2 regions of the Bacillus inaquosorum genome follow, and region 1 is predicted to be linked to the other one. Evidence: a T-box and tRNA genes for the amino acid it is inferred to sense, from the RefSeq annotation. Region 1 holds a T-box; the other holds one or more tRNA genes.
What was found. A T-box is a leader RNA that pairs with one kind of tRNA and senses whether it is charged. The one in region 1 lies ahead of glyQ (glycine--tRNA ligase subunit alpha), so its partner is inferred to be a tRNA-Gly.
Positions count from the first base shown of each region.

Region 2: it has a tRNA-Gly gene. The T-box ahead of glyQ (glycine--tRNA ligase subunit alpha) is inferred to sense a tRNA for this amino acid. The anticodon was not compared.

Region 1 covers NZ_CP096592.1:2,579,136-2,584,042, forward strand. Annotated here, with positions in the region: gene glyS (glycine--tRNA ligase subunit beta) at 1-1,303, opposite strand, end outside; gene glyQ (glycine--tRNA ligase subunit alpha) at 1,296-2,183, opposite strand; T-box leader at 2,266-2,441, opposite strand; gene recO (DNA repair protein RecO) at 2,481-3,248, opposite strand; gene M1M80_RS12955 (YqzL family protein) at 3,285-3,428, opposite strand; gene era (GTPase Era) at 3,572-4,477, opposite strand; gene M1M80_RS12965 (cytidine deaminase) at 4,458-4,868, opposite strand.
Region 2 covers NZ_CP096592.1:637,838-642,744, reverse strand. Annotated here, with positions in the region: rRNA gene M1M80_RS03330 (23S ribosomal RNA) at 1-979, opposite strand, end outside; rRNA gene M1M80_RS03325 (16S ribosomal RNA) at 1,149-2,698, opposite strand; tRNA gene M1M80_RS03320 (tRNA-Gly) at 2,861-2,934, opposite strand; tRNA gene M1M80_RS03315 (tRNA-Arg) at 2,948-3,024, opposite strand; gene M1M80_RS03310 (manganese catalase family protein) at 3,359-4,213, shown strand; gene M1M80_RS03305 (glycoside hydrolase family 26 protein) at 4,279-4,907, opposite strand, start outside.

The DNA of each region.
Region 1 (4,907 bases):
TATAGTGTTCGTTGACTGCCGTAGCCACTGCTTCATCTTCACCAAGCATTCTCGCATACTTTTCACCCATAATTCCTTGAAGCTCAGGGAATTCGTATATCATATGAGTGACAAGGTCGAATTTAGAAATTTCAGCAGCTCGCTTCACATGTTTTAATGTATCTTCATCAGCTTGAAGACGAACGGCAAGCTTCTCTGCGATTGAAGTGACTCTTCTAACCTTATCAGCAAGAGAACCAAGCTCTTCATGGAAAACAATGTTTTCAAGCTTCTTCACGTTTGCATCAATGTTTAGTTTCTGATCTTCCTTGTAGAAGAATGAAGCATCAGATAAACGCGCGCGCAGCACTTTTTCATTGCCTCGGGCCACATTTTCGATCGCGTGGCTGTTGCCGTTTCGGACTGTGATAAAGTGAGGCAACAAATCACCGTTCTTGTCTTTGACAGGGAAGTAGCGCTGATGCTCTTTCATTGTCGTGACAAGCACTTCCTCAGGAATTGACAGAAACTCAGATTCAAATGAACCGTAAAGAGCTGTCGGATATTCTACTAAATGATTCACTTCATCAAGAAGGTCTTCGTCAACTGGAATGCTCCAATTGTTTTCTGCAGCCATCGCTTCCAGCTGAGATTGAATCATTTGTTTCCGGACGTTAGGATCAGCAATAACGTGCTGTTCTTTCAGCTGCTCTTCATAAGCTGAAGGTGATTCAATTGACACTTCATGTCCAAGGAAACGGTGTCCCTGTGTTGTCCGTCCAGACTCAACGTTTGTGATAGAAAATGGAATGACATCCTGTCCAAATAAAGCAACAATCCATTTGATTGGCCGGATATAACGCAAATCTTCATTTCCCCAACGCATGTTCTTCGGGAAATGCAAGCTCGTAACTAAGCCGCTCAGTTCCGGAAGAAGCGATTTCGTTTCTTGGCCGGCTTGGAATTTTTGCACGAATACATACTCTGTGCCTTTCACTTCTTTAATGTACAGGTCTTCCACATTCGCGCCTTGGCCTTTTGAAAAGCCGATCGCCGCTTTTGTCCAGTTGCCGTCTGCATCAAGAGCAATTTTTTTCGCAGGCCCTTTCGCTTCTTCTTTTATATCAGCCTGCTTTTCTGCTACATCTTTTACAAAGACAGCGAGACGTCTCGGTGTATTGAAGAGCTTTACTTCACCGTGATTAATATTTTTTTCTGTAAGCCAGCCTGTCAGCTTCTCACCAAGCTGAACCATGCTTTCATTCAAAAAGCGCGCCGGCATTTCCTCTAATCCGATCTCTAAAAGTAAATCCTGTTTACTCATGAGAAGAACCCTCCCCTTTAAGCATTGGGAACCCTAGTTTTTCTCGTTCCTCATAATAGGTTTTTGCTACTTTTCTCGCTAAATTCCGCACTCTTGCGATATAGCCTGTCCGTTCGGTAACAGAGATCGCACCTTTGGCATCAAGCAGGTTGAAGGTGTGCGAGCATTTCAGCACATAGTCATATGCAGGGTGAACAAGTCCGTTGTCCATTTGCTTAATCGCTTCTTTTTCATACGTGCTGAACAATTGGAACAGCATATCGACATCTGACGTTTCAAACGTATAAACGGAATGCTCGTATTCCGCCATCATGAATAAATCTTTCACTGTAAAGCCGGACGTCCATTCCAAGTCGAAAACATTTTCTTTATCCTGGATATAAGACGCAAGACGCTCAATTCCGTACGTAATTTCTACAGAAACCGGTTTACATTCAAGTCCTCCGACCTGCTGGAAATACGTAAATTGTGTAATTTCCATTCCGTCAAGCCATACTTCCCAGCCTAGACCCGCACAGCCTAAAGACGGATTCTCCCAGTTGTCTTCAACAAAGCGGATATCATGCTCAAGCGGATCAATTCCAAGAGCGCGCAATGAATCTAAATACAGCTCTTGAATGTTATCAGGAGACGGTTTAATAATGACCTGAAATTGATGATGCTGATACAGTCTGTTCGGGTTCTCCCCGTATCGTCCGTCAGCAGGGCGTCTGGAAGGCTCTACATAAGCCACTTTCCACGGCTCAGGCCCAATACTGCGCAAAAATGTATACGGGCTCATCGTGCCGGCCCCTTTTTCTACATCGTAAGCCTGCATAAGCACACAGCCCTGACTGGACCAATGCTTTTGCAAGGTTAGAATCATGTCTTGAATGTTCATTTCAAGCACCTCCACTTTTCCTTCATAAGATGACTGCGGCAGCAACCAAAAAACTCCCGTCTCTATGCTTGCCAGCCGCAAACATAGGGACGAGAGTTCTCCCGCGGTTCCACCCTAGTTGCTGAGATCAAAATCCCAGCCTCTTTTTTTAAAATTGCTCAAGAATGCCTTTCGTTGCGCGCTCATCCTTAGCTTACACCGCCCTAAGGTCGCTTTCATGAGGTAAACGCAAGTACTTCTTTCTCTCACTGCAACATATTTTATAATAAATGATCATATAAAAAGATGGACCAGATGTCAACTTTTGTTTTCACCCATAAGATGTTTCATGCTTTCCATTTGATCTAAAAAGCGCTTTGATTTTAAATATAACCCTGAATATTCCTCATAATATAAATCAATCACTTGCTTCAATTCAGCTTTTGTTTCCTGTTTTAAGGACACATTGCCCAGCCTCGACAGATCGAAGTAATAAAACAGCCTCAACAGCCTTGCCGTTTGCGGTTTAATCGGAATCCTGTAAGGATCTTTTTCAAAACAACGATGGCAAATAAACCCGTTATCACGGACAGAGAAATGAAATGTCCCGTCCTGGCTTTTACAATGCACACAGTGATTCAGCTCGGGATACAGCCCCATGACACCGAGCATCTTCATTTGAACAATGAAGATGATGACATCCGGATCTGTTCCTTCATTCAGCTGTTTAAACGATTCTAAAATGAATTCAAACAAATAAGGGTTTGGCTTTTTTTCTTCTGTGCCTCTGTCGACTAGCTCAGCAATATACGCAGCATATGCGGTTAAAAACAAATCTTCCCTGATGCCTCTCATGCTGAGGATCATTTCACCCTGCTGAAGCGTTCCGAGGCCCGTTGTTTTTTGCATTAAGAATGAACCATACAAAAAGGGCTGGCTGACTGCTGATAAACGGCTGTTCGGTTTTTTGGCGCCTCTTGCCATAACACCTATTTTTCCGTGTTCTCTTGTCAGTAAAGTAACGATTTTATTCGTCTCTCCGTAATCGTTTGTGCGAAGAACGATTCCTTCACATTTTGTCAGCATTTCCGCACCTTCCTAAAGCAGGAGCGGCCAAGAGGTTTATAAAATTGGATAATCAAATCGGGCTAGCTCATCTTCTAGTTCTTCGGGTCTTTCCATGTTCTCTTTTTCCAGCTCTTTAAAAAGAAGATACGTATCAACATTTCCTGTTTGAGAAAATACGTTCCAGGTAAAATTCAACACAAGAAACCCACCTTTCTGTAGTTAAACTAGCTTACCTAAACTCCAAATTCTTACCTTTATCTTGACCAGATGTCCTCCATTTCATGTTAAACAAAATTTGCTAATGCATCCCTGTTCCTGTGAGATAATGACACAGCAAGAGATTAATATTCGTCCTCTTTGAAGCCAAAATCGCGAAGCTGGGACATTTTATTGCGCCAGTCTTTCTGCACTTTGACCCACAATTCAAGGTAGACACGGGAGCCTAACAGTGCTTCAATATCCGCTCTCGCTCTTTTTCCGACCTCTTTCAGCAGACTTCCTTTTTTCCCGATCACAATGCCTTTTTGAGAATCACGTTCGACCACAATCGTTGCCGCTACATGCACAGAACCGTTGTCCTGCCCTTTTATGGATTCGATGGCCACCGCAATGCTGTGCGGGATTTCTTCTCTCGTCAGATGCAGCACCTTTTCTCTGATTAATTCAGAAATGATAAAGCGCTCCGGGTGGTCAGTTACCTGGTCACTTGGATAGAATTGCGGCCCTTCCGGCAAATATGCTTCAATCTGGGCGAGCAATGTTTCGATATTATTTCCTTCTAAAGCAGAAATCGGAACAATTTCCTTAAAAGGATAACGTCCGCGGTATTCGTCAATTAACAGAAGCAATTGATCAGGATGAATTTTGTCAATTTTGTTTACGATTAAAAATACAGGCGTAGACATCTTCTGCAATTTCTCAATGATGAATTCGTCGCCCTTCCCGTAGCCTTCCTCTGCATTGATCATAAACAAGATCAGATCGACTTCTTTTAATGTATTTTGCGCCACTTTCATCATAAAGTCCCCAAGTTTATGCTTAGGCTTATGAATCCCTGGTGTGTCAATAAAAATCGTTTGTGATGTGCCTGTCGTCAGAACTCCTTGCACCTTGTTTCTCGTCGTTTGGGGCTTATCGCTCATGATCGCGATTTTTTGTCCAATGACTCTGTTCAAAAATGTAGACTTTCCTACGTTTGGTCTTCCAATAATGGATACAAATCCTGATTTAAAACTTTCGTTCGTCATGTAAATCCTCCGATGAAAATGCGCCTGGCAATAATTCTTCCACAGTCATTTCTTTTATTTGTCCTTGTAAATTAGTCAGTACGACAATAACGTCCTTTGTGCAAAGCTCAGAAATCACCTGGCGGCAGGCTCCGCACGGAGATACCGGTCCAGGGGTGTCAGCCGCAACGGCCAGCATCTGAAACTCTGTATCCCCTTCAGAAACAGCTTTAAATAAAGCGGTACGCTCAGCGCAATTGCACATGCTGTATGCCGCGTTCTCGATGTTGCAGCCTCTGTACACTTTTCCATCCTTGGTAAGAAGAGCGGCTCCTACTTGAAACTTGGAATACGGCGCATATGCCATATCACGCGCTTTTAAAGCTTCTGTTATTAATTCTTGTTTGTTCATGTGTACATGTTCCTCTCTTACCTATAATGGTACCGCTAT
Region 2 (4,907 bases), 1.9 Mb from region 1:
ATAAGTCATTGGCATTCGGAGTTTGACTGAATTCGGTAACCCGGTAGGGGCCCCTAGTCCAATCAGTGCTCTACCTCCAAGACTCTTACCTTGAGGCTAGCCCTAAAGCTATTTCGGAGAGAACCAGCTATCTCCAGGTTCGATTGGCATTTCACCCCTACCCACACCTCATCCCCGCACTTTTCAACGTGCGTGGGTTCGGGCCTCCATTCAGTGTTACCTGAACTTCACCCTGGACATGGGTAGATCACCTGGTTTCGGGTCTACGACCACGTACTCATGCGCCCTATTCAGACTCGCTTTCGCTGCGGCTCCGCATCTTCTGCTTAACCTTGCACGGGATCGTAACTCGCCGGTTCATTCTACAAAAGGCACGCCATCACCCGTTAACGGGCTCTGACTACTTGTAGGCACACGGTTTCAGGATCTCTTTCACTCCCCTTCCGGGGTGCTTTTCACCTTTCCCTCACGGTACTGGTTCACTATCGGTCACTAGGGAGTATTTAGCCTTGGGAGATGGTCCTCCCGGATTCCGACGGAATTTCACGTGTTCCGCCGTACTCAGGATCCACTCAGGAGAGAACGAAGTTTTGACTACAGGGCTGTTACCTCCTATGGCGGGCCTTTCCAGACCTCTTCATCTACCTCGTTCTTTTGTAACTCCGTACAGAGTGTCCTACAACCCCAAGAGGCAAGCCTCTTGGTTTGGGCTAATCCCGTTTCGCTCGCCGCTACTCAGGGAATCGCATTTGCTTTCTCTTCCTCCGGGTACTTAGATGTTTCAGTTCCCCGGGTCTGCCTTCTCATATCCTATGAATTCAGATATGGATACCACTCCATTACGAGTGGTGGGTTTCCCCATTCGGAAATCTCCGGATCAAAGCTTGCTTACAGCTCCCCGAAGCATATCGGTGTTCGTCCCGTCCTTCATCGGCTCCTAGTGCCAAGGCATCCACCGTGCGCCCTTTCTAACTTAACCGTTAAAAAGAATCACTACGTGATATCTTGTCTTACTAATTGAATGTGATGTCTACTGTTATCTAGTTTTCAAAGAACACGTTTCGAAGGAATGATCCTTCAAAACTAAACAAGACAGGGAACGTTCTGTTTATAAGACCCAAGGTCTTATATTCCGTAAATATCCTTAGAAAGGAGGTGATCCAGCCGCACCTTCCGATACGGCTACCTTGTTACGACTTCACCCCAATCATCTGTCCCACCTTCGGCGGCTGGCTCCTAAAAGGTTACCTCACCGACTTCGGGTGTTACAAACTCTCGTGGTGTGACGGGCGGTGTGTACAAGGCCCGGGAACGTATTCACCGCGGCATGCTGATCCGCGATTACTAGCGATTCCAGCTTCACGCAGTCGAGTTGCAGACTGCGATCCGAACTGAGAACAGATTTGTGGGATTGGCTTAACCTCGCGGTTTCGCTGCCCTTTGTTCTGTCCATTGTAGCACGTGTGTAGCCCAGGTCATAAGGGGCATGATGATTTGACGTCATCCCCACCTTCCTCCGGTTTGTCACCGGCAGTCACCTTAGAGTGCCCAACTGAATGCTGGCAACTAAGATCAAGGGTTGCGCTCGTTGCGGGACTTAACCCAACATCTCACGACACGAGCTGACGACAACCATGCACCACCTGTCACTCTGCCCCCGAAGGGGACGTCCTATCTCTAGGATTGTCAGAGGATGTCAAGACCTGGTAAGGTTCTTCGCGTTGCTTCGAATTAAACCACATGCTCCACCGCTTGTGCGGGCCCCCGTCAATTCCTTTGAGTTTCAGTCTTGCGACCGTACTCCCCAGGCGGAGTGCTTAATGCGTTAGCTGCAGCACTAAGGGGCGGAAACCCCCTAACACTTAGCACTCATCGTTTACGGCGTGGACTACCAGGGTATCTAATCCTGTTCGCTCCCCACGCTTTCGCTCCTCAGCGTCAGTTACAGACCAGAGAGTCGCCTTCGCCACTGGTGTTCCTCCACATCTCTACGCATTTCACCGCTACACGTGGAATTCCACTCTCCTCTTCTGCACTCAAGTTCCCCAGTTTCCAATGACCCTCCCCGGTTGAGCCGGGGGCTTTCACATCAGACTTAAGAAACCGCCTGCGAGCCCTTTACGCCCAATAATTCCGGACAACGCTTGCCACCTACGTATTACCGCGGCTGCTGGCACGTAGTTAGCCGTGGCTTTCTGGTTAGGTACCGTCAAGGTACCGCCCTATTCGAACGGTACTTGTTCTTCCCTAACAACAGAGCTTTACGATCCGAAAACCTTCATCACTCACGCGGCGTTGCTCCGTCAGACTTTCGTCCATTGCGGAAGATTCCCTACTGCTGCCTCCCGTAGGAGTCTGGGCCGTGTCTCAGTCCCAGTGTGGCCGATCACCCTCTCAGGTCGGCTACGCATCGTTGCCTTGGTGAGCCGTTACCTCACCAACTAGCTAATGCGCCGCGGGTCCATCTGTAAGTGGTAGCCGAAGCCACCTTTTATGTTTGAACCATGCGGTTCAAACAAGCATCCGGTATTAGCCCCGGTTTCCCGGAGTTATCCCAGTCTTACAGGCAGGTTACCCACGTGTTACTCACCCGTCCGCCGCTAACATCAGGGAGCAAGCTCCCATCTGTCCGCTCGACTTGCATGTATTAGGCACGCCGCCAGCGTTCGTCCTGAGCCAGGATCAAACTCTCCGATAAATGGATCACAGGTTAAGTCCACCGCATCCTGCGGTGACACCTGTGTGACCTGCATCGTGCAGGCCTTAGTTTGACTGACTACGCACATCGCTGTGCGATTTATTTAAAAATGAATTAACAGGTACGTTTTGTCTTGTTTAGTTTTCAAAGATCATTCAACAATGGAGCGGGTGATGAGAATCGAACTCACGACATCAGCTTGGAAGGCTGAGGTTTTACCACTAAACTACACCCGCGTGGTATTTTTATTGGCGCGCCCGAGAGGAGTCGAACCCCTAACCTTTTGATCCGTAGTCAAACGCTCTATCCAATTGAGCTACGGGCGCTTATCAAGCGACTTAACTATCATACTATCATTTGATGTTGAAGTCAAGAAGTTTTTTAAAATGTTTTTTGAAGTTCGAAACTTTTTAATTCGACCTTACTTATTATACACATTTTTAAAAACTTGTAAACACCTTAGAAAAACTTTTTTGTTTTTCGTGTTGTTGTGTGCTGTTCATCAGCGACATTTAATAATATACCATGTGTAATTTCTGCGGTCAATACTTTTTCTATATTTTTTATTGAATTCTTTTACGGGCTTAGATATGCGTATATTTTATCTCCCTTTACAAAGGATATAAGAAATCAATCACTAGAAAAGAAATGAGGCGTGTTATGTATTACTACAAAGAAGAACTGATAAATATCATTAAGCCGGACAAGCCAGACCCGGCAGCCGCTAAGGTGCTGCAGGAAATATTAGGCGGACATTACGGTGAAATGCGTACGATGATGCAGTATTTTTTCCAAAGCTCTAATTTCAGAGGAAAACAGAAACAGTACCGCGATCTGCTCCGTGGCATTTTTTTAGAGGAGATTGCCCACGTTGAACTGGTGCAAAACACAATTAATGCTTTATTAGATGAATCAGGCGGTGCAGGTGTCGGCAGTCAAGGTGCAGATCAGGCACCACTTGATGAAGCGATTAAACATGCTAATCCTCATCATTATATTATCGGGGCGCAAAGTTCCCTTCCTGTTGATGCAGGGGGCAATCCGTGGAATGGGTCATGGGTGTATAACCACGGAAACTTAATCACCGACCTGTTGGATAACTTGCTTCTTGAGTCAACAGGAGTGCTGCAAAAAACAAGGATTTATGAAATGAGTTCTAATCAGACGTTTCGGGAGACACTTGCTTTCCTGATTGTACGCGACAATGCTCACCAGAATGCGTTTGCGAAAGCGCTCGAGACATTGGGCGTTGAGTGGGCTAAGCTCTTGCCTGTGCCGAATTACGACATTAATAAATATCCTGAGTGCAGAAAATATGTCGAATTAGGCTATCACAATGCACAATTTAATTTCAGATTGGATGAGACAAGAATCGGCGAAATCTATCAAGGAACATCTCCGAGCAGAAATGGCGGAGAGTTACAAGTAATAGAGCCTCCGGCAGGGTTCCCTGTACCAATGCTTCCGGAAATGCCAAATGAACACAGTCCTGGGTTAGGCGATATGAATGCCTGATTAGAGTATAAAGGTGCTCAAGAAACTTCTTGGGCACCTTCTTAAAGTGTGACAATGCATCGTATTTATTCAACGATAGGCGTTAAAGAATCACCGTTCCATATCTCTCCCTTATTGAGTGTCCAGCGATCATTATATAAAGCTGAAGCACCCTTATTTTCAGCTGGGCTCCACCCATCATTCCAAGCCAGAAAGTAAATCGTTTTAGGATATTTTTGTTTTATTGCATTGATCAACAGGCTGTAATCGAAGCTGCCGTTTGCTGTTTGCGGACCGACTTCTGTAAAGGCAAATGGTTTATTAAGCGCTGTTAGCTGATCGTAACCGTCAATAGAATATGCATCTTGAAAATAAGCATCTAATCCGACAATATCCACGTAAGATGCACCCGGGTAAAAATCGGTTTTAAAATCTCGGTTGGCGTCGGGAGAGTAGACCCAAAGCAAATGATCAAGTCCTCTTGTATCGGTCATATAATGATAGATTTTCTTGTAGAGCTGTTTATATAGAGAGATTCTTTCATTATCCTTTTGATTATATGATGTAAGTCCCCACCAAAACCATTCACCGTTCATTTCATGCAGCGGCCTGAACAGAACAGGCACGCCATGATTCTCCAGCTCTTGAAGTCCGTCAGCAATTTTGCTGAGCATGGCATTCAGCCGCTTCCCTTCTGCTGTTGAAGAATCTAATA